DNA from 2 places in the Kytococcus schroeteri genome. Region 2 is predicted to be linked to the other one. Evidence: riboswitches for the same ligand, from Rfam matches in the RefSeq annotation. Region 2 holds a riboswitch; the other holds the start of a gene.

Region 1 (14,400 bases), on a different contig from region 2:
CGGCTCCAGGCCGCGCGCCCGGGGCGGGAGCACGGCCTCGTCCTCGGGCAGGAACTCCACCGGCACCACGCCCTTGACCATCCCCCACGCCTGCCGGGGCGTGGTCACGCCGGTCTCGGAGGAGGGGCACCAGCGGGCCACGGGGCAGGCGCCGCAGGCGGGCCGGCGGGAGTGGCAGACGCGCCGACCGTGGAAGATCAGGGTGTGCGAGAGGTCGGTCCAGTCGCGGCGGGGGAACAGCTCGGCGACGGCGTGCTCCACCTTCACCGGGTCCTCCAGCGCGGTCCAGCCCATGCGCCGCACGAGCCGGCCGAAGTGCGTGTCCACCGTGAGGCCGGGGGTGTCGAAGGCGTTGCCCAGCACCACGTTGGCGGTCTTGCGCCCCACGCCCGGCAGGGTCACCAGATCGCGCAGCCGGCCGGGCACCTCGCCGTCGTAGCGCTCCACGAGCGCCTGCGCCAGCCCGATGACCGAGCGCGTCTTGGCCCGGTAGAAGCCGGTGCGGCGGATGAGCTGCTCCACCTCGGCGGGGTCGGCGGCGGCCAGCGCCACGGCATCGGGGTAGCGGGCGAAGAGCCCGGGGGTGACGGCGTTGACGGCCACGTCCGTGGTCTGGGCCGACATGACGGTGGCCACGAGCAGCTCGAAGGGATTGCGAAAGTCCAGCTCGCACTCGGCGTCCGGGTGGCGCGCGGCGAGCACCCGGTACATGCGGCGGGCACGTCGCGTGCGGGCCAGGTCGGTCTCGTCGGGGAGCGGGTCGGCCGCGGGCGCACTCACCGGCCCCACGATAGGCCGCCCCCTCCCGCCCCGATCCGCGGGTTCGGCTCTGTGGCGTGGCACACTGCAGGCGTGGACCTCGACATCGTGACCCGTTCGCCCCTGTTCTCCGGCCTGGACGAGGCCGCCGCCTCCGCCCTGCTCGAGCTCACCGAGCGCGGCACCTTCAAGCGGGGGCAGGTCATCTTCACCGAGGGCGACCCGGGCGACAAGCTCTACGTCGTCACCTCCGGCAAGATCAAGCTCTCCCGTACCAGCCACGACGGCCGCGAGAACCTGCTGGCCGTGCTCGGCCCGGGCGAGATCATCGGCGAGATCAGCTTCTTCGACCCGGGTCCCCGCACCGCATCGGCCATCACCGTGAGCGAGACCGAGGTGCTCTCCCTGGCCCACGCCCACCTGGGCCTCTTCCTGGAGCAGAACAGCGGTGCCTCGGTGGCCATGCTCGGCGCCCTGGCCCACCGCCTGCGCCGCACCAACGACTCCGTGGCCGACCTGGTGTTCACCGACGTGCCCGGCCGCGTGGCCAAGGCCCTGCTCGACCTCGCCGAGCGCTTCGGCACCGAGGACGGGTCCGGCATGCTGGTGCAGCACGAGCTCACCCAGGAGGAGCTGGCCCAGCTGGTCGGCGCCAGCCGCGAGACCGTCAACAAGGCCCTGGCGGACTTCGCCTCCCGCGGGTGGCTGCGCCTGGAGGCACGCGCCGTGCGCCTGCTCGAGGTGGAGCGCCTGCGCAAGCGCGCCCGCTGACCCCCCCACCCCATGACCCCCTGTGCCCGTCCCGGGCGCAGGGGGTCATGGGGTGCAGCAGGGTGCGCCGCTCAGGCGTGGGCGCGCAGGTACTCCAGCTGCGCCAGCACCGTGAGGCGGGCCGCCGGCCACACCTCGCGCGGCACGTCGGCGTACACGGTGCGCACCACCGCGTCGGCCAGGTCCTCCCCCGGCCCCGGCTGCACCCGCCCCGCCGCGGCGGCGACCTGCTCCAGGCGCTCCCGCCGGTGCTGCTGGTACCAGCCCACCACCCCGGCGGCGTCGGCCACGGACGGGCCGTGCCCCGGCAGCAGCGAGGTCACCTCGCCCGATGCCGTGAGCCGCTCGATGCGCTCCAGCGACCCCAGGTAGGCCTCCAGGTCGCCGTCCGGGTGGGCCACCACGGTGGACCCGCGGCCCAGCACGGTGTCACCGGTGAGCAGGTGGTTCTCGGCCGGCAGCACGAACGAGACGGAGTCCGCGGTGTGGCCGGGCGTGGGCACCACCACCAGGTCGAGCCCGCCCACGCTGAGGTGGTCGCCGGCCACGAGGTCGTCCTCCCCGCCCCGCACCACGGCACGCCGCACGGGCGCCCCGGTGAGGCGGTGGAAGGTGTCGGCCCCCTCGGCGTGGTCGCTGTGCCCGTGGGTGAGCAGGGTGAGCGCCACGCGCGCGCCCCGGGCCTCCACCGCGTCCACCACGGCGCGCAGGTGCTCGGGGTGCTCCGGGCCGGGGTCCACCACGACCACCTCGTCGCTGCCGGGCTCGGCCAGCAGCCAGGTGTTGGTGCCGTCCAGCGTCATCGGCGAGGGGTTGGGGCACAGCAGGCAGGTGGCGCGCTCGCCCACCGGGCCGCCGGTCCAGTCGGACCCGTCGGGCAGGTGGCTCGTGGAGGAGCGCACGCTCACCGCCTCCAGGGGGTGCGCATGACCAGACCGTCGGGGGCGTCCGGCCCCACCGGCACCTCCTCGGGCCAGGGCATCACCTCGGGCACCTCGTGGCGGCCGGCCAGCACCTCGGCGGCACTGCCCGCAGCCCGCAGGTCCTCCAGCGCGGCGATGGTGGGCGGCAGCATCAGCCCCGCGTCACCGGCAGCGCGCTCCAGCACCGCTGCAGGACGCTCCCAGCTGGCCGACACGGCCTCGCTCGTGCCGTCGTCGGGCTCCTGCCCCTCGGGGATGCGGGCGGCGAAGAACCACGTGTCGTAGCGGCGCGGCTCGCACTCGGGGGTGGTCCAGTGGTCCCGGACGCTGAGGCACTCGGTGCGCACAGTCAGCCCGAGCTCGGTCAGCAGGTCGCTGAACGCCACCTCGCGGGCCTCCACGCGGCGGCGTCCCTCCACGGCGGCCGGGGCACTCGCCTCGGCCTCGCTCACGGGACGTCCGTCGGGGTGGGCGGCCAACAGCACGCCGGTCTCCTCGAACACCTCGCGCGCGGCGGCCAGCACCAGCTGCTGCGCCGATGCCGGCGTGGTGCCGGGCATGCGGGCCGACCACTCCTGCGGCGTGGGCCCCGACCAGGCGGCGTCGGTGACCTCGTCGCGCGGGTCCACCCCGCCTCCGGGGAAGACCATCATGCCCGGCGCGAAGGCCATCGAGGCCGCGCGCGTCTGCATGAACACCTCGACGCCCTGTGCGCCGTCGCGCACCACCATCACGGTGGCCGCGGCGCGGGGCGCCACCGGGGCGGGGCGGTCCGCCTCCGGGGTGTCCAGCCAGGCACGCACCGCCGGCACGAGGGCCGGCGGCATCGGGAAGTCGCGGTGCGGGGTGGTCACGCGGGCCCTCAGGACCGGACGGCCAGGACGACCTCGACCTCGACGGGCGCGCCGAGCGGCAGCGCCGCCACGCCCACGGCCGAGCGGGCGTGCTCGCCGGCCTCGCCGAAGGCGGTGCCCATGAGCTCGCTCGCCCCGTTGACCACGGCCGGCTGGCCGGTGAAGCCGGGCTGGCTGGCCACGAAGCCCACCACCTTGACCACGCGCTCGATGCGGTCCAGGTCGCCCACCACGGACTTGGCGGCGGCCAGCGCGTTGACGGCGCAGATGCGGGCCAGCTCGGCGGCGCGCTCAGGCGTCACGTCGCCGTCACCCTCGCCCACCACGCCGGTGCCGGCCAGGGTGCCGTCGACCACCGGCAGCTGGCCGGAGGTGTAGACCAGCCCGGCGTGCTCCGTGGCGGGCACGTACACGGCCACCGGCTGGGGTGCCGGCGGCAGCTCGACGCCGGCCTCGGCCAGGCGCTGCTCGACGGCCCCCATCAGGCGCTCTTCTCGCGCTTCAGGTAGGCCACCGGGTTGGAGCCCTCGGGCCCCGGGATCACGGTGACGAGCTCCCAGCCGTCCTCGCCCCACTGGTCGAGGATCTGCTTGGTCGCGTGGACGATCAACGGAACGGTGGCGTACTCCCATGTGCGCATGGATCGGAGCCTATAGCGGATGCGGAAAGTACCCTTGGGCGCATGTCCCAGCCCTCCCCCCGGCGCACCTCCCCGTTCCTCGCGCTGTCGGCGTTCGTCGTGGCCTGCCTGCTGGCGGGCCTGCTGGCGGCCGTGCTGCTGGTCCCCGTCACCATCGGGGTGGGCCGTGCCACGCAGGCTGGCACGACCTACTTCGACGAGCTGCCGAGTGACTTCGGCGACGACGGCGTGACCCAGCAGACCCGCATCCTCACCGCCGACGGCAAGCAGATCGCCGCCCCCTTCGGCGAGAACCGGGTGGTCGTGGGCTCCAAGGACATCTCGCCGTGGATGAAGAAGGCGCAGGTGGCCATCGAGGACGAGCGCTTCTTCGACCACAACGGCGCCGACCTCACCGGCATCGGCCGCGCCCTGTTCAACAACTTCGGGGGCGGGGGCACCCAGGGCGGGTCGACGCTCACCCAGCAGTACGTGAAGGTCTCCCTGCAGGACCGCGCCCTGCGCGACGGCGACCTCGAGGCCGCCCGCCGCGCCACCACCCAGAACGGCGCCGCGGGCTACGCCCGCAAGCTGCGCGAGATCAAGTACGCCGTCTCGCTGGAGAAGACCCACAGCAAGGACGAGATCCTCACCGACTACCTCAACCTCGTCTACTACGGCGACCGCGCCTACGGGGTGGAGGCCGCCGCGCAGCACTACTTCAGCGTGCCGGCCAAGGAACTCACGATCGCCCAGGCGGCCACGCTCGCCGGCATCGTGAAGGCCCCCGGGTCCAGCGACCCGGTGCGCCACCCGGAGAAGGCCCGCGACCGCCGCGACGTGGTGCTGTTCAAGATGCACCAGCTGGGGCAGATCACCGACGAGCAGTACGAGGAGGCCCGCAAGAGCGACCTCGGCCTGAAGGTCTCCTACACCCGCCGGTCGTGCGCCACCAGCGAGTACCCCTTCGTGTGCACCTACGTGGTGGAGTGGCTGCTGCGCCAGCCCGCGCTGGGCGAGTCCGAGAACGACCGCCGCACCCGGCTGGACCGTGGCGGCCTGACCATCCGCACCACCTTCGACAGCAAGCTGCTGGACCACGCCGCCCGCGAGCTGCGCGACAAGGTGCCGGCCAAGAACGACGACGCCGTGGCCGCCGCGGCCGCCGTGGTGGAGCCCGGCACCGGCAAGGTGCGCGCCATCGCGCAGAACCGGCCCTACGGCCTGAACAGCGGCAAGGGCGAGACCGCGGTCGGCTACGCGGTGGACCGGCCGTTCACCTCCAGCGGAGGCTTCGCCATCGGTTCCACGGCCAAGCTCTACTCGGCCATCACGGCAGTGCGCGACGGCTTCCCGGTGGACGGCAGGATCGGCCTGCGCGAGACGGTGGACCTCACCGCGCTCAACTCCCGCGGCGAGGAGCGCACCGTGCCCAAGGCCGTGTTCCGTCCGCAGGAGTTCGACCCCTGCGCTGAGGTCAAGGACGGCGAGCTGTGGGCCGTGCAGAACGACCACGGCAGCTTCCGCGACGCGATCCCGTTCAAGGAGGCCACCGAGGAGTCCGTGAACACCGCGTACTCCGAGCTGACCACCGCCCTGAACCCCTGCCGCGTGCGCGACACGATGACGCAGATGGGCCTGCACCGCTCCCAGCTGGACGACCAGGGCCAGTACGTGCCCTTCTCCACCAAGCCCGGCTCGGTGGCCCTGGGCGCCGACGAGGCCAGCCCGCTGACGGTGGCCAACTCGTTCGCCACCCTGGCCTCCGGCGGCATGCGCTGCGATCCCTACCCGGTGGAGAAGATCACCGACTTCGAGGGCCGCGAGGTGGAGCTGGACGCCGAGCACTGCGAGCGCGTGCTCGAGGAGGGTGAGGCCGCGGCGGTGACCGACGTGTTCCGCTCGGTGCCCGAGACCACCTCCGGTGGCGCCTCCCGCGCCCGCCTCTCCGGGGGCCGCGTGTCGGCCGGCAAGACCGGCACGGCCGACGGCTCGGACGAGACCTGGTACACCGGCTACACCCCGCAGCTCGCGGCCTCGGTGTGGGTCGGCACGCCCGACAGTCTGGGCAACCTGCGCGACATCGAGCTGGGTGGCCGGGCCTACCCGGGCTGGCTGTACGGCTCCAGCCTGGCCGCGCCCACCTTCCGGTCGATCATGGACTTCGCCCACCGCGACATGCCGGTGGAGCAGTTCCCGACCCCGCCGGCCGAGCTGACGAAGGGCCACCTGGTGGACGTGCCGGACGTCAGCGACAAGACCGTGCTGGAGGCCCGTGAGGAACTGCGCAAGGCCGGCATCCTGGCGCTCAACACCAAGCCGTGGGCCCCGGGTGACGCCACCATCGAGAGCATCGAGACCACCAACGGCTCCCAGCAGGACACGGCCCAGTTCGTGAAGCTCACGCCGCGGACCGACGCCGAGCAGCCGAGCCCGGACCAGATCCGCAAGGAGCTGGAGGCCCAGGGCGACGGCACGCAGGGCTCGGTGGCCGACGGGAACACCGGCGAGAACTGACCGGTCGCCCCCGGCACACGCAGGGAGGGGGGGCACCCCATCGGGGTGCCCGCCCTCCCTGCGCGAGGTGGCCCGTCGCGGGCCGGGGCTCAGCCCAGGTGCTTCTTCACCGCGGCGGCCACGCGGCCGCCCTCGGCGCGGCCGGCGACCTTGGCCTGCGCGGCCTTCATGGCCTGACCCATCTGGGACGTCTCGGTGACGCCGGCCTCGGCGACGGCCTCGGCCACCAGCGCCTCGAGCTCCTCGTCGGAGAGCTGCTTCGGCAGGTAGCCCTCGATGACCTCGAGCTCGGCCTTCTCGGACTCGGCCAGCTCCGGGCGGCCGGCCTTCTCGTACTCGGCGATGGCGTCGCGGCGCTTCTTGCCCTCCTTGGTGATGACGGCCAGCACCTCCTCGTCGGTCAGCTCCTTGGCCTCGCTGCCGGCCACCTCGGCGTTCTGGATGGCGGTGCGCACCATGCGCAGGGTGGAGGAGGTCACCTTGTCGCGGGCCTTCATGGCAGTGGTGAGGTCGGCGGTGATCTGCTGCTTGAGGTCGCTCATGGGCAGATCATCCCACCGGCCGGGGCCGCCACCCTCCCCGGTGCGATGATGGCGCCGTGGACACCCGACGCCTGCTGACCCGCCTGCGCGACCGCGAACCCCGCCCCGGGGCGCTCGCCGGGGTGGGACGCGGCGCCGCGCTGGGGGCGGCCGCCGTGGCCGGCGCCGGGGCCGCGTGCGTGGCCTGGGGCCACTTCGTGGAGCGCCACCTGTACACCCTGCGCCGCTTCACGGTGCCGGTGCTGCCCGAGGGGGCGCTGCCGCTGCGGGTGCTGCACGTCAGCGACCTGCACCTGGTGCCCGGCCAGCGGCGCCGCATGCAGTGGGTGCACGACCTGGCCGCCCTGGAGCCGGACCTCGTGGTGAACACCGGCGACAACATGTCGTCCACGGCCGCGGTGCCGTGGGTGATGGCCACCTTCGACGACCTGCTGGCCACGCCCGGGGTGTTCGTGCGCGGATCCAATGACTACTTCTCCCCCCGCCCGGTGGACCCACTGAAGTACGTCACCCAGGGCCGGAGCCGCTACGGCGGGCGCACCCAGCGTGACATGCCCTGGCGGGAGCTCGTGGCCGGCTTCGAGGAGCGCGGCTGGGTGGACCTCACGCACCGCCGCCACCGCATCGAGGTGGAGGGGGTGCGCCTGGAGTTCGTGGGCGTGGACGACCCGCACCTGGAGCTGGACGACTACGCCAGCGTGGCCGGGCCGGCCGCCCGCGACGCGGACCTCACCATCGGCGTCACCCACGCCCCCTACCAGCGGGTGCTGGACGCGATGGTGGCCGACGGCGCCGGGCTGGTGATCGCCGGCCACACCCACGGCGGGCAGGTGTGCCTGCCCGGCATCGGGGCGCTGACCACCAACTGCGACCTGGACCCCGGGCGTGTCAAGGGCGTCTCCCGCTGGTGGCCCGGGGCCGGCTCGCGCCCGTCGGCGGCCGCCCCGGACGACGCCGCGTGGATGCACGTCTCGGCGGGTCTGGGTCACTCCCCGATGGCGCCCTACCGGTTCGCCTGCCGCCCGGAGGCGACGCTGCTCACCCTCGTGCCGCGGGGCTCCTCCTCGCCGTCCGCGGACTGAGCCCCACGCCGCCCGACCCGACGACGCACCTGCCCCGACCCGACGACCCGACCTCACCCCGGAGGCCCCCATGACCGGAACCCTGAACGGCCGCACCATCCTCATGTCCGGCGGGAGCCGCGGCATCGGCCTGGCCATCGCCCTGCGGGCCGCCCAGGGCGGCGCCAACGTGGCGCTGCTGGCCAAGACCGACACGCCCCACCCGGCGCTGGAGGGCACCATCCACACCGCCGCCGAGCAGATCGAGGCCGCCGGCGGGCAGGCCCTGGCCGTGGTGGGCGACGTGCGCTCCGAGGAGTCCGTCCGCGAGGCCGTGGCCGCCACCGTGGAGCGCTTCGGGGGCATCGACGTGGTGGTCAACAACGCCAGCGCCGTGGACGTCTCGCCGGCCCGCGAGCTGCCCATGAAGAAGTACGACCTCATGCAGGAGGTCAACACCCGCGGCACCTACCTGCTCACCAGCGCCGCCATCGAGCACCTGGAGCGCTCGGACAACCCGCACGTGCTCACCATGTCGCCGCCGCTGACCATGGACCCGAAGTGGTTCGGCCCGCACACGGCGTACACCATCAGCAAGTACGGCATGAGCATGGTGACGCTCGGCCTGGCCGAGGAGCTGCGGGAGGCCGGCATCGCGGTGAACAGCCTGTGGCCGCGCACCATCATCGCCACGGCGGCCATCCGCAACGTGCTGGGCGGTGAGGCCGCCATGGCCCGCGCCCGCGACCCGCGCATCATGGGCGATGCCGCGCACGCCGTGCTGGTGCGCGACGCCCGCGAGCGGACCGGCCAGTTCCTCGTGGACGACGAGGTGCTGGCCGAGGCGGGCGTCACCGACCTGAGCGTCTACGGTGGCTCGCCCGACACGCTGCAGCCCGACATCTTCCTGCCCTGACCCCCTCCGGGTACGCCCGGACCGCCCCGCCTGGAGCCCCGATGTCCCTCGTCATGAAGTTCGGCGGTTCCTCCGTCGCCGATGCCGCGCACCTCGCCCAGGTGGGTGAGCTGGTGACCGCCGCGATGCCGCGCCGCCCGCTGGTGGTGCTCTCGGCCACGGGCAAGACCACCAACGCGCTCGTGGCGGCCGCGGAGGCGGCGGAGGCCGGCCGCACCGAGGAGGCGCTGGGGCTCAGCGCGCAGGTGCGGCGCGCGCACGAGGCCATCGCGCACGAGCTGCTGGGCGGCGTCTCCCCGGAGCTGGAGTCGGCCTTCGACGCACTGTTCGGCGACCTGGACAGCCTGCTGCGGGCGGTGGCGATCCTCGCCGAGCTCTCCCCGCGCAGCCGCGACGCCATCCTCTCCACCGGCGAGCGCCTCTCCACCCGTCTGCTCTCGGACCACCTGGGCGTGCCGCTGCTGGACGCCCGCCAGCTGGTGCACACCGACTCGCGCCACGGCGCGGCCCGCCCGGACACCGAGGCCATCGCCCGCTCGGTGCAGCGCCGGGCCGTTCCGGCCCTGGAGGAGGCCGGCGCGGCGGTGACGCAGGGTTTCATCGGCAGCGACGCGCACGGCACCACCACCACGCTGGGCCGCGGTGGCAGCGACTACTCGGCCTCCCTGCTGGGGGCCGCGCTCGGCGCCGAGGAGGTGCAGATCTGGACCGACGTGGAGGGGCTGCTCACGTGCGACCCGCGCGTCGTGCCGGCCGCGCACTCGGTGCCGGAGGTGTCAGCCGCCGAGGCCGCGGAGCTCGCCGCGTTCGGCGCCAACGTGCTCCACCCGGCCACCATCGCGCCGGCCATGGAGGCGGGCGCGATGGTGACGGTGCGCCACACCCAGCGCCCCGAGGGCGACTTCACCACCATCCGCCCCGGCGAGGTGGGCACGCAGTCCGCCACCGCCATCGCGGCGCGGGGGCCGGTGACGCTGCTCAACATCACCTCCCCGCGGATGCTGGAGCACGCCGGGTTCATGCAGCGGCTGTTCGACGTGTTCGGCCGCCACGGCGTGGTGGTGGGGCTCATCTCCACCGCCGAGGTGAGCGTCTCGGTGACCGTGGAGGGCGAGGTCGACCTCGATGCGGTGGTGCGGGAGATCGGCGGGTTCGCCACCGTGGAGGTGGCGCGCGACCGCGTCATCGTGGCCGTGGTGGGCGACCGGCTGCGGGCCACGCGCGGGCTGGCGGCACGGGTGTTCGCCAGCCTGGCACCGGTGGCCAACATCGAGATGATCAGCCAGGGGTCCAACGAGATCAACCTCTCGGTGGTCATCCGCGCCGACGAGCGCGACGACGCCCTGCGCGCCCTGCACGCAGGCCTGTTCGAGGGGGACCAGCCCACCGTCTGAGGGCGGAGCGCACCACCACCAGTTGACACGGTGATGCGTCACGCTTATGTTGGTGACAGATCACCTATCAATGGAGGAGTCACCATGACCACGCTCGAGCAGCTCACCGGTACGTACACCATCGACCCGACCCACTCGCGCATCGGCTTCGTGACCCGCCACGCCATGGTCACCAAGGTGCGCGGCAGCTTCAACGACTTCGAGGGCACCGCCACCACCGGCGCCGACCTCGCCGACACCTCCATCGATCTGACCGCCCAGGTGGCCAGCATCGACACCCGCAACGCCGACCGCGACCAGCACCTCAAGGCCGGGGACTTCTTCGGCGCCGACGAGTTCCCCACCCTCACCTTCCGCTCCACCCAGGTGACCGCCACCGACGCCGACACCCTGCGCGTCACCGGCGACCTCACCATCAAGGGCACCACCCGCCCCGTGACCGTCGACTTCGACTTCGAGGGCGCCGCCACCGACCCCTTCGGCAACGAGCGCATCGGCTTCGAGGGCCGCACCAGCATCAACCGCAGCGACTTCGGCCTGACCTTCAACGCCGCCCTGGAGACCGGTGGCGTGCTGGTCTCCGAGAAGGTGGAGCTGGAGTTCGAGGTGTCGGCCATCAAGAACGCCTGATCCCATCCCACCCGCGGCACCCCCGCACTCGATGCCGTGAGGCCCGCCCCGGCGGGGCGGGCCTCACGCGTGCCCGGGCCTTGTGGGGCGACGGGCCGGCTGGGAGCGTGGTGGGCATGGAGATGACGCGCAGAATCATCGTGCTGGACGCCGCCGACCTCGAGGCCGTGTCCACCTTCTGGGCCGGCCTGCTGGACGGCACCGTGGAACGCCAGGACGACGACTGGCACCGCGTGCTGATCGACGGGGACTGGGAGTTCTGCGTGCAGCTCGCCCCGGACCACGTGCCCCCGCAGTGGCCCGACGGGCAGCCGCAACAGGTGCACCTGGACCTCTACCCGTCCGACCTCGAGGCCGCGCACGCCAAGGCCTTGGAGCTCGGCGCGACGCTGCTGCAGACCCAGGACGTGGACCCCAACGGCCGCGGCGGCTTCCGCGTGTACGCCGACCCGGCCGGGCACCCCTTCTGCCTTTGCTGGGAGGGCTCCCCCGGGGAATGAGGGTCCCCAGCCGAGGGCGCGCAGGCCGCCCGGACCCCGTCCGGTCCGGTGCGGTCACCGGCTCATGCCCTGCCCGTCGCGGGGGAACGGGGGCTAGAGTGTGCCGGTCGGTTGCACCCCGGTCGGGGTGCGAGGGAACCCGGTGAGAGGCCGGGACTGACGCGCAGCGGTATGGGCTGTGCGCGGGGACACAGTGCCACTGGCCACAGGCCGGGAAGGCGTCCTCGCGTGGGAGCCCGAGTCCGAAGACCTGCCGACGCTGTTCACCGTCCGCGGGCCTCGCGACTTGGGCCCCGATGAGAGATGTGGGTCACTCCCTTGCCTGATGCTGCCCGATCCCGGCCGCCCACCGCGGTCCTGATGGTCCTGCTCACCCTGGTGCTGCTGGCCAGCATGCTCGCCTCGCTCGCAGTGGGCGCCGTCTCCCTGCCCGTGGCCACCGTGTGGAGCGTCGTTCAGGCGCACCTGGGTGGCCAGCCCGCCGACCCGACCTGGGACGCCATCGTGTGGGACCTGCGCGCCCCGCGCACCCTGCTCGCCGCCGTCGCCGGCGCGGGGCTGGCCGTGGCCGGGGCCGGGATGCAGACCCTGGTGCGCAACCCGCTGGCCGATCCCTACCTGCTGGGCGTCTCCTCGGGCGCCGGGGTGGGGGCGACGGCCGTCATCACCACCGGCGCCCTGTCCGGACTGGGCGTCTGGGCCCTCTCCGGCGGGGCGCTGCTGGGCGCCCTGGCCGCCGCAGCCCTGGTGTTCGGGGTCGCGATGCTGCAGGGCGGCCTGACGCCGCTGCGGCTCGTGCTCACCGGGGTGGTGCTGTCGTCGGCGTTCAGCGCCGTCTCCAGCTTCCTGGTCTTCCGTTCCGGTGACCCGAGGGCGGCCCAGTCGGTGCTCTTCTGGCTGCTGGGAAGCGTCAGCGGTGCGAGCTGGCAGGTGCTGCTGCCCGCCACGGTCACGACCGTGGTCGCCGTGCTGGTGATGGTGGCCTTCTCCCGCTGGCTCGACGCGCTGTCCGCCGGCCCCGACCTCGCCGCCTCCCTCGGGATCCCGGTCAAGGGCCTGCGAGTGGCCCTGTTCGTCGGCCTCGCCGCGCTGGTCGGGGTGCTCGTGGCCGTCTCCGGCGGCATCGGGTTCGTCGGGCTCGTCGTACCCCACCTGGTCCGCATGGTGGTCGGCGCCCGCCATCGGGCCGTCGTCCCCGTGGCCGCCCTGAGCGGCGCCGTCTTCCTGGTGTGGGTCGACATGGCCGCCCGGGTCAGCGTCCGCCCCCAGGAGATCCCGCTGTCGGTGGTCACCGGCATCGTGGGAGCACCGGTGTTCCTCGTGCTCGTCGGTCGCCGCCACTACCGCTACAACGGAGCCGACTGATGCGGCTGCGAACCGACGGCTTGAGCGCCGCGGTCGGGCGGACCACGGTCCTGCAGGACGTCACCTTCGAGGTGCCCTCCGGCACCGTCACGTCGCTGGTCGGCGTCAACGGGTCGGGCAAGTCCACCCTGCTGCGCACCATCGCCGGCATCCGCCCCGCCCCGGCAGGGCAGGTCTGGCTCGGCGACCGGACGGTCGACCGCATCCGGCCCCGCGAGCGCGCCCGGCGCCTGGCCCTGGTCGCCCAGGACGAGGCGCCGCCGGAGGACCTGCTGCTCGGGGAGATGATCGCCATGGGCCGCACCCCGCTGGCCAGGCCGTGGGAGATGGGCGATGCCGACGAGCGCCGGGCCGTGCTGGAGGCCCTCGACCAGGTCGGGCTCACCGGCATGGCCGACCGGCCCTGCAGCGACGTCTCCGGCGGGGAGAGCCGCCGGGCCCTGTTGGCCCGCGGGCTGGTGCAGCAGACACCGATCCTGCTGCTCGACGAGCCCACCAACCACCTCGACGTCGCCCAGCAGCACCACCTGCTCACCCTCGTCCGCGGGTCGGGCCGCACCACGGTGATGGCCGTCCACGACCTCGGCCTGGCCGCCCAGTACAGCGACCAGGTGGTCGTCCTCGATGCCGGCCGCGTCCTCACCAGCGGCACCCCCGCCGAGGTGTTCGCCGACCCGCGCGTGGCCGATGTGTTCTCCGTCCGCTTCGTCACCTTCACCGACCCGGAGACCGGCAGCGAGCACTTCACCTGCCTGCCCCGGACCCCGCAGCCCCACCAGGAGGAAGCATGACCACCCGCACGCTCACCACGGCGGCGCTCGTCGCCGTCATCGGCCTCGGCGCCGCCGGCTGCTCCGGCCCGTCCGGCGCGGATTCCGGCGCCGGCGCGTCCTCGGCCTCGTCCGAGACGGTGACCGTGACCAACTGCGGCCAGGAGGTCACCTTCCCGTCCCCGGTCCAACGCATGCTCGTCAACGACTCCAACATGATCGCCACCACCCTGGCGGTCGGGGCGGCCGACCAGATCGTGGCGGTGACCGGCCTGGAGAAGGACAAGGCGGTCCTCGAGGAGGTCTACGGGGCGGAGGAGGTCGCCGGGCTCAAGGAGCTCGGTGAGGTCGGCATCGGCCTCGAGCCCATCCTCGCCCAGCGGCCCGACATGGTGTTCGCCGGCTACAACTACGGCTTCGGCGAGGGGCGCAACCTGATGCCCGACGACCTCGCCCAGCGCGGCATCGCGCCCTACGTGCTCACCGAGAGCTGTCGCCGTTCCCCCGACAAGGAGGAGCGCGGCGAGATGGACCCCTGGAAGGCGTTGGCCGCCGACCTGACCAACATCGGCACGGTGACCGGCCACGAGGACCGGGCGAAGGAGGTCCAGGCGGACATCGACACCCGTCTGGCCAAGCTCCGCAAGGCCCCCCAGGCGCAGCGGAAGCCGGTGGTGTTCCTCTTCGACAGCGGCACCGACGCCCCCTTCTCCAGCGGCGTGTACGGCGGACCCCAGGGCATCATCGAGGCCGCCGGGGCCACCAACCTGGCCGAGGAC
Region 2 (14,400 bases):
GCGCCTACGACCGCATCGGCCCGGTGCTGCTGCCGGTCTTCCCCTTCGTGGTGATGTTCATCGTCACCTCCGTCGCCACCCTGCGGGAGCGGCAGTCCGGCACCCTGGAGCGCCTGCTCACCACCCCCATGGCGCGGGTGGACCTGCTGGCCGGGTACGCCCTGGCCTTCACGGTGATGACCGTCCTGCAGATCGCGGCCACCTCGCTGGTGGCCCGGTGGGTGGGGCTGGAGGTGGCCGGTCCGTGGTGGGCGCTGGTGCTGGTGGCGTTGGTGTCGTCCTTCCTGGGGACCTCGCTGGGGCTGCTGGCCAGTGCCTTCGCGCGGACCGAGTTCCAGGCGGTGCAGTTCATGCCGGCGTTCGTGCTGCCGCAGTTCCTGCTCTGCGGGCTGCTCGTGCCGCGCGACCGGCTGCCCCGCGGGCTGGAGCTGGTGAGCGACGTGTTGCCGCTCAGCTACGCGGTGGACGCCGTGCAGCACGTGCGTGACCACACCGACCTGGGTGCCGACCTCTGGCGCCCGATGTGGGTGCTGCTCGCCTTCGCGGTGATGGCGCTCGTGGGTGCGGCGCTCACCGTGCCCCGCCGGACGGAGTGACCCGGGGGCCTGCGGGTCCCGCCTCGCAGGGCGACACTGTTGGTCTGCTGTCAACCGGCTGTCGGGCGTCGTCCACCATGGCTGAATCGCCCTCCTGCTCCTTGACACACACACACGGCGAGGCTGGATAGGTGGTGTCCTCCACGTCGGGGGGTGACCACACACACGGGGAGAAATCCATGAAGAAGATCGTCGTTGCGACCCTGCTCGCCTCCGGACTGATGGTGGGCTCGGCCTCTGCCGCCTGGGAGGTGGCAGAGAGCCGGACCACCGGAGGCCACGCGAAGAACGCGTCCAGTTCCGACTGGAATCGGCACGTCTACGTCTGCGACACCTTGGACGACGGCCACGAGATGGAGGTGCAGGCGCGAATGGGCACCTGGACCGCGCGAGCGCGCGATTCGAAGGGTGGTTCGTGCGAGCACCTGACCCAGACGAGTTCTGTTGAGGAGTTCCGGTCCTGCAGGCTCATGATCTTCGACCAGTGCGGTGGCTGGGTCGAGCCGAAGCGCGTCTGGAAGAACTGACAGAACTCTCATGGTGGGTGGGCTGGCGTGGCCGGCCCACCCACCACCACTGTGTAGAAAGGCGACCATGAAGCACGAGCCCGCGCTGGCCATCGAGCATCTCGGCGTGACCTATGACCGAACCGTCATCGAGGACTTCTCCCTCATCGTGGAACGCGGGCAGTCCGTCGCGCTCATGGGCCCCAGTGGTTCCGGCAAGAGCAGCATCCTGGCGTGTGCGGTGGGTATGCAGCGGCCCACGCGCGGATCGGTCGCGGTGGACGGGAACGACCTGTCGCGCGCCCGCCCCTCCCGGCGCGCCCGCCTCCGCCGCGAGCTGATGGGGGTGGCGTACCAGGACGCGGGCCTGCTGCCCGAGTTGAGCGTGGCGGAGAACGTCGCCGTGACCCTGCTCTTCGACGGTGTGCCGCGCTCGAAGGCCCTCTCGATGGCGTCTGACTCACTGGCTGCAGTGGGTCTCACCGACCACGTGGACAAGCCGGTCGACCAGATCTCGGGTGGTCAGGCACAGCGGGTGTCCATCGCCCGTGCGCTGGTGCGGCCGTCCGCCGTCCTGCTGGTGGCGGACGAGCCCACGGCCAGCCTCGACCAGGACACGGCGGCCGACATCATCAGCCTTCTGGGCGAACGCGTTCACGACACGGGGGTGGGTGCCCTCATCGCCACGCACGACCCGGCTGTCGCGGCAGCCTGTGACACCGTCATCGACCTGCGTGATCACCGATGAGGGGCGGCTGGGCTCCGGCGTGGCGACTCGCCCGCGGCCTCGCGTTGAGCGCGAACCCGCGGCAGCGCTGGCGCCAGGTGAGCATCGTCTTCTCCGCGGCAGTGGCCACCGTCGCCCTCCTGGTGACCGCGATGATGGCCGCACACCTGCTGGTGGTCGACGACCACCTGGATGCGCGACGGCCGAACGTCGGCGGAACAGCCGTCGCCGACTGGGGAAAGTCCATGCCCATCCTGCCTGAGGGGTTGGGTCAGATCCCCATCCAGTGGATCAGCCCCGACCCCGGCCATGAGAACGATCCGTCGTTGGTGCCCCCGGGGCTGGATCGCCTCCCCGCCCCGGGGGAGGCAGTCATCTCCCCGGGGCTCGCGCGGCACGGTCTGACCGCCGAGGACCTCGGGCTGCGCCCGAGTGACGCGGGCACGGGTGAGGGCGGCACCATCGGGGACGACTTCCTGATCTCACGCAGTGAGGGCTACGCCATCGCCCGCCCACCCGAGGGTCAGAAGCTGGACCAGGACTTCGTCAAGCGCATCTCGGGCTACGGCCCGGGCGAGGCGCGGGTGGGCTACGTCGAGACCACATTGGATGCGCCGGCCGGTGTCCCCGGCGCGGTGTCCGTCCTCGCGCTGGTTTTTCTACCAGCACTTCTCCTGCTGGGGACAGCGGCGCGTGCCGTGGGTGGGGTCACCCGGGAACGTGCCGAGCGCCTGTGGCGGCTGGGAGTCAGCGCGGCATCGATCCGCCGGGTGGTCGTGTTGGAGACGGGCGTCCTGGCGTTGCTCGGAGCCGTATCGGGGGCCCTTGCCTGGCTCCTGATCTTGAGCTGGCGGACCAGCTGGCCCGGCAACGATGCGGTGCTCCTCCCGGCCGCGCGGGGCAGTTGGTGGATGCCGGCGGTGGTCACCCCCCTGACGGTCGGGGTGGCCGTCCTCTGGGCCACCACGGCCAGGGTGGTGCCCCAGGTGCGCCGTTCTGGGGTGCGATGGGGGGACTGGGCGATCCTGCCCCTCATCGCCGCCTTCGTGTGCCTGGGCCTGGCGGTCCCCCTGCCAGAGTTGCTGGGCCAGAAGAACGCGGACCTGTCGATGCAGCTGCTGATGGTGGGCGCCGTGCTGGTGATCGCGGGACTGCCCCTGGGGCTTCCCGTGCTCGCTCGATGGGTGTCCGGGCTGTTCGCCCGCTCCGGCAACCCCACTCGCTGGCTCGCCGCCAAGCGTCTGGGCGGTGGCTCGGCACGGCTGGCCCGCGCGGGTGCCTTCGTGGGGATCCTGGTGTTCATCATCGGCTCGGAGGTCTCTCTCTATGAAGGAACGGGCGGTGGCCCGGCGTTCGCGGAGTCAGGCGGCTCGGCGAAGGTCTGGACGGCCTACTGGGCTGATGCGCCCGAGGGGTTCGTCGGCACGCTCCAGGAGAGGGCCGAGCAGGCCGGTGGGCGGGTGGAGCCGAACCGCCAGGGCACCGGCGGGGCCGTGGTGTTCCGTGACTGTGCCGCCGCCGAGGACTTCTTCGGCACGCAGGTGCCGGCCAAGCAGTGCGGCGGGGTGGGGACGGACGGCGCTCGCGCCGTTGCCCGGGTCAGCGAGGTTCTGATCGGGGATCCCACGCGTCACGCGCCGTCCGACTACGTTCTGGTCAGCGGTCCGCTGGACTGGAACGGGGCCGATGCTCTGCGTCTCTTCCAGGGGTCCACCGAGCCGGTCCTCATGCAGAAGCTTGGGCCAGACACGGACTTCCAGCACCCCGGAACGGACTGGATGCGTACCGGCGTCCTCGCGGCATCACTCCTGCTCCTGTTGGGCATGTTGCGCGTGCTGGGTGACCGGGCCATCGAGACCACCGGGGAGCATCGCGCCCTGGAGCGGGCCGGGCTGCATCCCGATGAGGCGGCGCGCACCACGGTCGTGGCGACCCTCCTGCCCGTGGCCCTGGCGGTGCCGATCGGTGTGGCGGCTGCCTACCTCTTCGCCTACGTGGGCGGCACGGCGGAGTACACCACCGAGAACTACCTGCTCGTGACGGCGGTGTCACTGGCGGTGGCAGGGGTGTGCGTGGCCGTCATCGTGGGGACCCTGGTGTGGCAACGCCGTGCCAGGGCCTGACTGCAGCGGTGGTCACGGCGTCACCAGGAAGACGTGAGCCGGTGGCGTGTGTGTGAGGAAGTGATTGCTGGGCTCGCGGGCGTGTGACGAGGTGGTCGCCCTGGCGGCCGAAGCGTTACACGGGAGGGTCATGCGTCACCGTCGAGACAGCCACGCATGGTCATCTCGACAGTCGACATGACCATTCGTGGACGTCTCGAGGTGCCCGGGCCACCCCTCCCAGGCCGCCTCGCCGGGGCCCCGGGTCGCCGCCGGTTCTCCGCGCCATGCCACCGAACCCGGCCGGACACAACATGTGGGGGTGGCGCCGCGCCACAGGCCCCGTATATGGTGCGGGTGCTGGTTCTCCCCGGCACGGCCAACGGCCCGGACGTGCAGCTTCACAGCACGCCACCGCCGCGCAGCACCACTGCGCGGCAGGGCGCCCGGCGACCGAGCCCCAGGGAGAGGCAAGAGGGAACCCGGTGCGAGTCCGGGACTGCCCCGCAGCGGTATTCGGGAACGACCGCCGTCACACAGCACTGGGTGCAGCCAGCACCTGGGAAGCGACGGCCAGTAGGCACCCGTCCGGCACCTGCCGGACGCCTCGGTGACGAGGACGCCCGTGAGTCCGAAGACCTGCCAGCGCCCGGCCGCGACCGCGGCCGGTCCGTCGAGCCGCGCGGGACGGCTGGCAGACGCACGTCCGGACACGGGCGCCGGCACCGCCGTGCCGCGCGCCCACCGCTGCCCGGCCGGCCGACGCCCCCACCCCTCGCGGCGCGAGCTCGCGAGGAGAGGGCATGACCACCCACACCGCCGGCCCCGGCACCCCCGCCCAGCCCACCCTGGACGGCACCCCCACCACCTCCCGCCACCCGATGCGCGTCGTCAAGCGCAGCGGTGAGCACGAGGAGGTCGACCTGGCCAAGATCGTCACCGCCATCGAGCGCTGCACCGACGGCCTGCCCGAGGTAGACCCCATGCGCGTGGCCACCCGCACCATCGCCGGCCTCTACGACGGCGCCACCACCGCCGAACTGGACAAGCTCGCCATCGCCACCGCTGCGGAGATGACCGCCACCGAGCCGCAGTACTCCCGCCTGGCCGGACGGCTGCTGGCCGGCACCATCGACAAGGAGGTGCGCGGCCAGGGCATCGCCACCTTCAGCCAGGCCGTGCGTACCGGCCACGAGCAGGGCCTCATCGGCGACGTGACCGCCGCCTTCGTCGCCGAGCACGCCAGCCTCCTGGACGATGCCGTGCACCGCGCTCAAGCCGCCCACGCCGACTGGCGCTTCGACTACTTCGGCCTGCGCACCGTGTACGACCGCTACCTGCTGCGCCACCCCCTCACGCGGGCGGTCATCGAGTCGCCCCAGTACTGGCTGATGCGCGTGGCCGCCGGGCTCTCGCGCACCGCGCCGGAGGCGGTGGAGTTCTACGAGCTGCTCTCCTCCCTAGCCTACCTGCCCAGCTCGCCGACCCTGTTCAACTCCGGCACCCGCCACACGCAGATGTCCAGCTGCTACCTCATCGACTCCCCGCGCGACGACCTCGACTCCATCTACGAGCGCTACCACCAGGTGGCCAAGCTCTCGAAGTTCGCCGGCGGCATCGGCCTGGCCTTCTCCCGCATCCGCTCCCGCGGGGCGCTGATCCGCGGCACCAACGGCCACTCCAACGGCATCGTGCCGTGGCTGCGCACGTTGGACTCCTCGGTGGCGGCGGTCAACCAGGGCGGCCGGCGCAAGGGTGCGGCGTGCATCTACCTCGAGCCGTGGCACCCGGACGTCGAGGAGTTCCTCGAGCTGCGCGACAACACCGGCGAGGACGCCCGCCGCACGCACAACCTCAACCTGGCCCACTGGATCCCCGACGAGTTCATGCGCCGTGTGGAGGCTGATGGGGAGTGGTCCCTCATCGACCCCGATGCCGTGCCGGAGCTGCCCGACCTGTGGGGCCCGGCCTTCGACGCCGCCTACCGCGCCGCCGAGGAGCGCGGTGACGTGGTGCGCACCGTCTCGGCGCGCTACCTCTACGGACGCATGATGCGGACCCTGGCCCAGACCGGCCAGGGGTGGATGACCTTCAAGGACGCCTCCAACCGGGCGTGCAACCAGACCAGCGACGACCAGACGCCGCGGGTGGCCGCCGACGGCACCGTCCAGCCGGCCCCGGTGGTGCACCTGAGCAACCTGTGCACCGAGATCATCGAGGTCACCAGCAACGACGAGACCGCCGTGTGCAACCTGGGGTCGGTGAACCTCGCCCAGCACCTCCGATGGAGTGACGGCACCACGGGTGCCCGCCCGCAGGACGCCGCCGCACGCGCGGTCGGCGTGGACGAGGAGAAGCTGCGCGCCACGGTGCGGCTGGCGGTCACCTACCTGGACCGCGTCATCGACATCAACTACTACCCCTCCGAGCAGGCGGCGGCGTCCAACCCGCGCTGGCGCCCCATCGGCCTGGGCTCGATGGGTTTGCAGGACGTGTTCTTCGCCCTGCGGATGCCGTTCGACTCGCCGGAGGCGCGCGAGCTGAGCACCCGGATCGCCGAGGAGATCCAGCTCTCCGCGCTGGAACGCTCGGCCGAACTCGCCGAGCAGCTCGGGGCACACCCGAGCTTCGACGAGACGCGGGCTGCGAAGGGCCAGCTGCAGCACGACCTGTACGGGGTGACCCCCACGCAGACCGAGCGGTGGGCGGCGGTGCGCGCCCGCATCGCCGAGCACGGCCTGCGCAACTCGCTGATGATCGCCATCGCGCCCACGGCGACGATCGCCAGCATCGCCGGCTGCTACGAGTGCATCGAGCCGCAGGTGAGCAACCTGTTCAAGCGCGAGACGCTCTCGGGGGAGTTCATGCAGGTGAACACCGCGCTGGTGGGCGAGCTGAAGTCCCTGGGTCTGTGGACCGACACGGTGCGCGAGAAGCTCAAGGCCGACAACGGGTCGGTGGCCGGCATCGCCGACCTGCCGGAGGAGGCCCGGCGGCTGTTCCGCACCGCGTGGGAGCTGCCGCAGAAGGCGCTCATCGAGATGGCCGCGGCCCGCCAGGCGTACGTGGACCAGAGCCAGAGCCTGAACCTGTTCATGGAGAGCCCCCACATCGGCAAGCTGAGCTCGATGTACCTGTACGCGTGGAAGGCCGGGCTGAAGACCACGTACTACCTGCGCAGCCGGCCGGCCACCCGCATCCAGCAGGCCACCGTGTCCGGTGTGCGTGCCGGCGCGAGCTGGGGCGCCGCGACGGGTGCCCCGGGCGCCAGCCAGCCCACGGCCCCTGGTGCGCCGGGCGTGGTCGGCGGGCTCACCGCATCGGAGCCGGTGCGGACCTTCACCGATGCCGAGGCGCTCGCCTGCTCGCTGGAGAACCCCGAGGCCTGTGAGGCCTGCGAGTAAGGCACCCGCGCACCCCACCCCCCGCGCACCCCACCCCCCCCCACGTTGAGTCGTCGTTCTCCGGGGTCCGGAGGGCTGATTCACCCCGAGGAACGACGACTCAACATCGATGAGGAGACTCCCGTGACCCAGCCGACCGACCCGACCAACCAGACCGTCACCAAGAACCAGGCCGCCGCCACCCACACCGACCACGTGGAGGCCGACCTGCACGACGCCGTGGCCCAGGGCTCCCGCCTGCTCGACCCCGGCATGTCGCTCACCCTGCGGCCGATGCGCTACCCGCAGTTCTACGAGATGTTCCGCGACGCCATCAAGAACACGTGGACGGTCGAGGAGATCGACCTCCACAGCGACCTGTCGGACCTGCACACCAAGCTGACCCCCGCCGAGCGCCACCTCGTGAGCCGCCTGGTGGCCTTCTTCGCCACCGGCGACACGATCGTGGCCAACAACCTGGTGCTCAACCTGTACCAGCACGTCAACTCCCCGGAGGCGCGCCTGTACCTCAGCCGGCAGCTGTTCGAGGAGGGCGTCCACATCCAGTTCTACCTGACCCTGCTCGACACCTACGTCCCGGACGAGGCCGAGCGCTTCGAGGCCTTCGCCGCCGTGGAGAACATCCCCTCCATCCGCAAGAAGGCCGAGTTCTGCTTCCGGTGGATCGACTCCATCCAGGACCTGGACCGCCTGGAGACCAAGGAGCAGCGCCGCCAGTTCCTGCTGAACCTCATCTGCTTCGGCACCTGCATCGAGGGCCTGTTCTTCTACGGCGCGTTCGCCTACGTGTACTTCCTGCGCAGCCGGGGTCTGCTCAACGGTCTCGCCTCGGGCACCAACTGGGTGTTCCGCGACGAGTCGATGCACATGGCCTTCGCCTTCGAGGTGGTGGAGACCGTGCGCACCGAGGAGCCCGACCTGTTCGATGCGGAGATGGCCGGCCAGGTGCGGCAGATGCTCATGGAGGCCGTCGACGCGGAGGCGCAGTTCGCCGAGGACCTGCTGGGTGGCGGCGTGGCCGGGCTGTCGGTGGCCGACATGCGCGCCTACCTGGAGAACGTGGCCGACCGCCGCGCCGTGCAGCTGGGCATGCCGGAGATCTACGGCACCAAGAACCCGTTGGCGTTCATGGAGCTCCAGGACGTGCAGGAGCTGAGCAACTTCTTCGAGCGCCGCGTGTCCGCGTACCAGGTGGGCGTGGAGGGCAGCGTCTCGTTCGACGAGGACTTCTGAGCCGCTGACTCAGAACCCGCACTGCCCGATGGGGGGGTGGTCGCCACGTGGCGACCACCCCCCCCATCGGCGTCGTGCCCGTCCAGGGGCCGGGCTGGACGCGCGTCAGACGCGGACCGGCTCCGGTGCCCGCAGCTGGTTGTCCTCGTCGTTGGTCTCGGACTCGTCGAAGCCGATGCCGCCGTAGGAGGCCGTGGGGACGGGGTCGGCGCTGGTCGCCTTGCCGGTGGCGCTGATCTGCAGCTGCAGCACGGAACCGGCCGGGATCGGCTGGTTGAGGGACCAGTCGGTGTCGAGGCCCGCGCTGTCGCGCCTGGTCTCCAGCGTGACCGGCTGGCCGTCGAGGGTCGCGGACTCGCACCGGAAGGTCTCGAAGTACTCCCCCCAGGTGTGGACGTTGCCATCATCCACGTAGGTGGAGTTGGCGAAGTAGTACACCGAGATGTCGGCGGGAACGGGGTTCGGGCCGTCACTGGTGACGGTGATCGTCGAGGGGTAGGCGATGTCGGCGGCGCCATCGCTGCACTCCACGCGCACGGTGTCGAAGGTGCCGGAGATGGCACCGTTCCACGGGGTCACCTCGCCGTATTTCACCTCCAGCACCCGGGTGTCGTTGGACGGGTCGGCGTCCGGCACCTGGGTTGCGATGTCGATCGTCATCGGCAGGTAGTCCTGCCGCACCTCGGTCACGCCGTCCTCGGGCATCTCGGAGAAGGCGATGTCCATGCTCGGACCCTCGTACTGCCCGGGCTCCACCGCAGCGATGACGGCGAACACGGCGGTCACCAGGTCACCATCCGTGGTGGTGGTCGGCTCGGAGAGCAGCGCCGGGTTGTAGTCCGTCAGGTCGCCCCACAGGCGCCGGTCCCAGGAGACGGTCAGGGTCACCCCGGTGGCGGGGGAGGCAGTGGTCCCGGTGTTCTCCAGCGTCCATACCCCGAGGTTGGCGCGGTTCCAGGCGTCCCGCTCGGGGGTGTACCAGGTGATCATCTGGCCCTTGTAGCTGGCTGCATTCAGGTCGTAGGTGGCCCCGCTGGCCGCGACCGCCGGAGCGGCGCCGGCGGCCAGGACGACCGGAGCGCTCCACGCTCCGGTCCTCACGAGGGTGCGACGGGTCAGGTTCATGGTTCCCCCTGGTGGGTCGACGACGAGTGCCGGATGCCCCCGGCGGCTCGATGTTAAAGCGATCCGGGAGTCCCGTGACCCGCCGACGGGCGGACCCCTGCGCGGTGTGCCTGCACCTTCGGTGGGGGCGGCCGCCACGGCGCTCAGCCGCGCGCCGATGTGCACCAGCGCGTTGCCGGCGTTGACCAGCGGCATCCCGGTGCGCCCCACCACCATCCCGTCGCGGTCGGCCTTGACCACGGCCAGGGCGCGCCCGAACGAGTTCCCCAGGCCCCCCAGGCGGTCACCCCGGGTGACCTCCTGGCCCAGGGCGCACTCCACCTGGAGGATGCCGGTGCGCCGCGCTCGCGGGCCGCCTGCCGCAGCGACCTGTCGCGGATCTGCGCGTGCAGCATCGCCGGCGCACCGAACGCGGTGGCCAACCGGCGGGTCAGGTCGTCGTCCAGGTCGGCCCGCACCCGTCGGATCACCTCCACGCCCACCACCTCGGCCCCGGTGACGGTGCGCGTCACCGGCAGCTCCACCTTCTGGGCACGCCCGGCACGCACCCGCACCGGCCCGATGCCGAAGCTCTCGCGGGCCACTCAGCGCCCCCGGTTGCGGCGGCGGTCGTGCACCGGACGGGTCACCTCCACCGCGTCGGCCTCGGACTCCTGCCAGGGGTTCACCCAGAAGGTCACCTGCTCGGTGCCGTCGGCGTCGGGCAGGGCGACGAGTTCCGCTCCACCGTGCACCGCGGCGGCAGCGTGGAGCCGGTCACCCTCGCCCCGGCCTACGAGGAGACCGCGGTGCGCGCCGCCCAGATCATGGGCCTGCGGGTGGCCGGCGTGGCCGAGCTGCTCGTGCACGCCGGCCACGAGCTGGTGGGCCGCACCCTGGCCGACTCCGGCCTCAGCGCAGGCTGAGGTCGTCCACGAGGAAGGACGTCTGGCCGCCGGAGTCCTCGGTGGCGGTGAGCTCCAGCACCACGGTCTGCCCCGCCCACCGGGCCAGGTCGGCGGTGCGGGTGGTGTAGGTGCTGCCGTGGTCGGCATTGGAGAAGGAGGCCACGGTGCCCAGCAGGCGGCCGTCGGTGCCCAGCACGCGCACCTGCATGCGGTCGTACGGCTGGGAGCGGTAGTACTCCGAGCTGTCCACGCGCAGGCGGAAGGCGAGCGTGGTGGCCCCCTGCGGCACGGTCACCCTCTGGCGCACGGTCTCGGTGCGGGCCTGCCCGTAGCCGCCGAGCCACAGCTTGGAGCTGCCGCTGGCCGCGGTGTACTGCGCGGAGTTGATGGTCCACGTGTCGCCGGTCCAGCCGGTGGTCCCGGCCTCGAAGTCGCCGTTGACGATGCCGCCGGTGGGCTGCGGGTCGGTCGTGGTGCCCCCGGCGGTGAGGGCGGTGGTGTCCAGCAGCAGGTTGGGCGAGCCGTAGGTGCCGCTGACCATGCCCTGGGTGGCGGTCTGCCGCAGGGCGGAGGCCACCTGCTGCACGGTGGCGGTGGGGTTCTTCTGCAGGTAGAGCGCCGCCGCGCCGGCCACGTGCGGGGCGGCCATGGAGGTGCCGCTCATGGTGGCCCAGCTGGCGTCGCCGGAGATGCCGGCCGAGAGCACGTTGCTGCCCGGGGCGAGCAGGTTGACGCACTGGCCGTAGTTGGAGAACCCGGAGAGCCGGTCGTACCGGTCGGTGGAGCCGACGGTGAACGCCCCGGAGGCACGCCCCGGCGAGGTGGAGCAGGCGTCGGCGGAGTAGTTGCCGGCGGCCACCACGGAGAGCACCCCGCTGGCGTTGAGGCGGTTGACGGCGGCGTCCACCGAGCTGTTGGCCGGGCCCTGGATGCTCAGGTTGGCCACCGACGGGCCGGAGTGGTTCTGCGCCACCCAGTCGATGCCGCCGATGATCCCCGCCCAGGAGCCCTGGTTGTCGCAGCCCAGCACCCGCACCGGCACGATGCTGACGTCCTTGGCCACGCCGTAGGTCTCGCCGCCGACGGTGCCGGCCACGTGGGTGCCGTGCCCGGCGCAGTCGTTGGTGCCCCAGCCGTCGTTGACGAAGGTCACGCCCTGGCGCACGCGGCCGGAGAAGTCCTGGTGGCTGGCCCGCACCCCGGTGTCGATGACGTAGGCCGTCACCCCGGCCCCGGTCTGCTGGAACGAGTAGGTCCCCGAGAGCGGCAGCCGGTCCTGGTCCACGCGGTCCAGGCCCCACGGGGCGTTGGCCTGCGTGCCACTGCCGGTCACCACGGCATCGGGCGCCACGCTGGCGATGCCGGGGGTGCGGCGCAGCTCCGCGGCCTCGGCGTCGGTGAGCTCCACGGTGTAGCCACCCACGCCGCGGAAGCGCTGGGAGACCTCCAGGCCGCGCCCGCGGGCACGGTCCGCCTGGCGGTCGGTGGCCCGGGCGACGGCGGCCCGGGCGGTGGGCGAGGCCATCGCGGCCGGCCCACGGCGTGCGGCGTCGGGCAGGTCCACCATCACGATGTGGAGGCGGCGGCCGTCGGTGTCGGCGGACCCGGCAGCGGCGGGCGCGAGGTCGGAGGATCCGCCCACCGGCGCGGCGGGCAGCGGCAGGGCGGTGGCAGCGGTGGTGGCGCCGGCCAGGGAGGCGACGGTCAGGGCGAGCAGGGAGCGGGTCAGTGTGCGCACGGCGGGGTCCTTCGGCATCGAGGGGGAGGGGAGGACGGCAAGGGGTGGTGCACGAGGTGCGGGGTGCCCCTCAGGACACCCCGCACCGTTCACACGTGGCGGGAGGTCAGCGCACCGCGACGTCGTCCACGAGGAAGGACGTCCGGGAGCTGTTGTCCTCGGTGGCCGTGAAGCGCAGCGTCACCTTCTGACCGGCGTAGCCGGACAGGCTGTTGCTCCGGGCGGCGTAGGAGGTGTTCTCGTTGTCGTTGCCGTAGGTGGCCAGGGTCTTCAGCACGGTGCCGGAGGGGCTCAGCAGCTGCACCTTCATCGAGTCGTAGCGCGGGCTGCCGGAGAACTCGCGGGAGTCGATGCGCAGCTTGTAGTCCAGCGCGGTGGCGCCCGCGGGGATGGTGAGGGTCTGGTCCACCGTGTGGGTCACCGCGTACCCCTCGCCACCCAGCCACAGCTTGTTGCTGCCCGAGGAGGCGGTGTAGCCGTCGTTGCCGATGGCCCAGGTGTCGCCGGTCCAGCCCGTGGCGCCGGCCTCGAAGTCACCGTTGACCACGACACCGGTCACCGGGTCGGGGTCCGGGGTGGTGGTGTCGTTGCCCAGCAGGGCGGTGGTGTTGAGCATGAGGTTGGGCGAGCCCTGCACGTTGGTGATGGTGTTGGGCGTGGCCGAGGACTTCAGCGCGTTGGTCACCTGGGAGACCGAGGCGGTGGGGTTCTCCTGCAGGTAGAGCGCGGCGGCGCCGGCCACGTGCGGGGAGGCCATCGACGTGCCGGAGATGGTGTTGGCGGCCGTGTCGGAGTCCTTCCACGCCGAGGTGATGTCCGAGCCGGGCGCCAGGATGTCCACGCACGAGCCCCAGTTGGAGAACCAGGACAGCGAGTCGGTCCGGTCCGTGGACCCCACGGTGATGGCCGAGCTGGCGCGGGCCGGGGAGACGTTGCACGCGTTCTGCTGCTCGTTGCCCGCCGCCACCACGGTGACCACGCCGGAGGCGGTCAGGCGCGCCACGGCGGCGTCGGTGGCGGCGTCGGCGTACCCGCCCAGGCTCATGTTGGCCACGGACGGACCGGTGTGCTTCTGGGCCACCCAGTCCATCGCGGCGATGATGCCGGCGGTGGGCCCGCTGCCGTCGCAGCCGAGCACGCGCAGCGGCACGAGCTTGACGTCCTTGGCCACGCCGTAGGTCTCGCCGCCGACGGTGCCGGCCACGTGGGTGCCGTGACCCTGGCAGTCGTTGGTGCCCATGCCGTCGTTGATGGCGCTGGCGCCGCCGGAGACGCGGCCCGAGAGGTCGCCGTGGGTGGCGCGGATGCCGGTGTCGATGACGTAGGCGGTCACGCCCGCACCGGTCTGGGAGTAGCTGTACGTGCCGTTGAGCGGCATGTCCGCCTGGTCCACGCGGTCCAGACCCCACGGGGCGCTGGTCTGGCTGCCGGCCACCGACACGGTGCGGTTCTCGGTCACCGAGGCCACGGACGGGTCGTTGCGCAGGGCCCTGACCTGGGCCGGGGTGAGGTCGGCGGTGAAGCCACCGAGCGCGGTGAAGCGGTCGCCCACCCTGACGCCCTTGGCGGCCCAGCGGTCGGCCTGCTTCTGGGTGGCACGGGCCACGGCGGGCTGGGCGGTGGGGGACGCCATGGCCGAGGGGCCGGACCTCACAGTGGAGGGGAGCTCCAGCATCACGATGTAGCCGGAGTCGGGGACGTCGAGCAGCTCGGCCTGCTGCGCGGCGGGCTGGGCGTCGGGGGCGGTGAACGGCGCGGCGGTGGCGCTACCGGCACCCAGGGTGAGGGCGGTGGCGGCGGTGAGGGCGAGGGTGGTACGCGACAGGCGCATCGGAACTCCTTGTGCGAGGGGTGGCCGGGCGAGGGGGGAGGGGGTGTGCGAGCCCGGCCGGTAGACGGAGTTTCTGGTGCGGTGTGGGAGGAGGACAGGTACCTGACCAAGTCTTGACCCGTTCTTGGGCAAAGCGGGACGGGGTGACCGGTCCTCCTTGACCGATCACCCCGTCGGGGGGTGGTGCTCAGGCCGAGGGTTGACCCATCTCGGCGGCGTCGAGCAGCAGGTTGGGCGACCCGTTGGTGCCG

The links. A riboswitch is a leader RNA that binds a small molecule or an ion and turns the genes downstream of it on or off. The one in region 2 is predicted to bind cobalamin.
Region 1: linked by a shared signal. The riboswitch ahead of ACFFHC_RS04870 (FecCD family ABC transporter permease) and the one ahead of ACFFHC_RS10965 (ribonucleoside-diphosphate reductase subunit alpha) in region 2 are both predicted to bind cobalamin.

Annotation. Positions count from the first base shown of each region.
Region 1 covers NZ_JBHLVH010000011.1:36,408-50,807, forward strand. Annotated here, with positions in the region: gene nth (endonuclease III) at 1-711, opposite strand, end outside; gene ACFFHC_RS04810 (Crp/Fnr family transcriptional regulator) at 853-1,530, shown strand; gene ACFFHC_RS04815 (MBL fold metallo-hydrolase) at 1,602-2,333, opposite strand; gene ACFFHC_RS04820 (NUDIX hydrolase) at 2,435-3,307, opposite strand; gene ACFFHC_RS04825 (RidA family protein) at 3,316-3,789, opposite strand; gene sp36 (Sp36 family protein) at 3,789-3,947, opposite strand; gene ACFFHC_RS04835 (transglycosylase domain-containing protein) at 3,990-6,443, shown strand; gene ACFFHC_RS04840 (GatB/YqeY domain-containing protein) at 6,533-6,985, opposite strand; gene ACFFHC_RS04845 (metallophosphoesterase) at 7,108-8,067, shown strand; gene ACFFHC_RS04850 (SDR family oxidoreductase) at 8,138-8,962, shown strand; gene ACFFHC_RS04855 (aspartate kinase) at 9,004-10,356, shown strand; gene ACFFHC_RS04860 (YceI family protein) at 10,441-10,986, shown strand; gene ACFFHC_RS04865 (VOC family protein) at 11,103-11,486, shown strand; cobalamin riboswitch at 11,580-11,758, shown strand; gene ACFFHC_RS04870 (FecCD family ABC transporter permease) at 11,847-12,851, shown strand; gene ACFFHC_RS04875 (ABC transporter ATP-binding protein) at 12,851-13,642, shown strand; gene ACFFHC_RS04880 (ABC transporter substrate-binding protein) at 13,639-14,400, shown strand, end outside.
Region 2 covers NZ_JBHLVH010000027.1:152,744-167,143, reverse strand. Annotated here, with positions in the region: gene ACFFHC_RS10985 (ABC transporter permease) at 1-596, shown strand, start outside; gene ACFFHC_RS10980 (hypothetical protein) at 776-1,123, shown strand; gene ACFFHC_RS10975 (ABC transporter ATP-binding protein) at 1,191-1,850, shown strand; gene ACFFHC_RS10970 (ABC transporter permease family protein) at 2,003-3,952, shown strand; cobalamin riboswitch at 4,407-4,572, shown strand; gene ACFFHC_RS10965 (ribonucleoside-diphosphate reductase subunit alpha) at 4,735-7,335, shown strand; gene ACFFHC_RS10960 (ribonucleotide-diphosphate reductase subunit beta) at 7,459-8,568, shown strand; gene ACFFHC_RS10955 (hypothetical protein) at 8,674-10,014, opposite strand; gene ACFFHC_RS10950 (hypothetical protein) at 10,278-10,427, opposite strand; partial or broken gene ACFFHC_RS10945 (30S ribosomal protein S6--L-glutamate ligase) at 10,398-10,523, shown strand; gene ACFFHC_RS10940 (S8 family peptidase) at 10,585-12,318, opposite strand; gene ACFFHC_RS10935 (S8 family serine peptidase) at 12,425-14,149, opposite strand; gene ACFFHC_RS10930 (S8 family peptidase) at 14,337-14,400, opposite strand, start outside.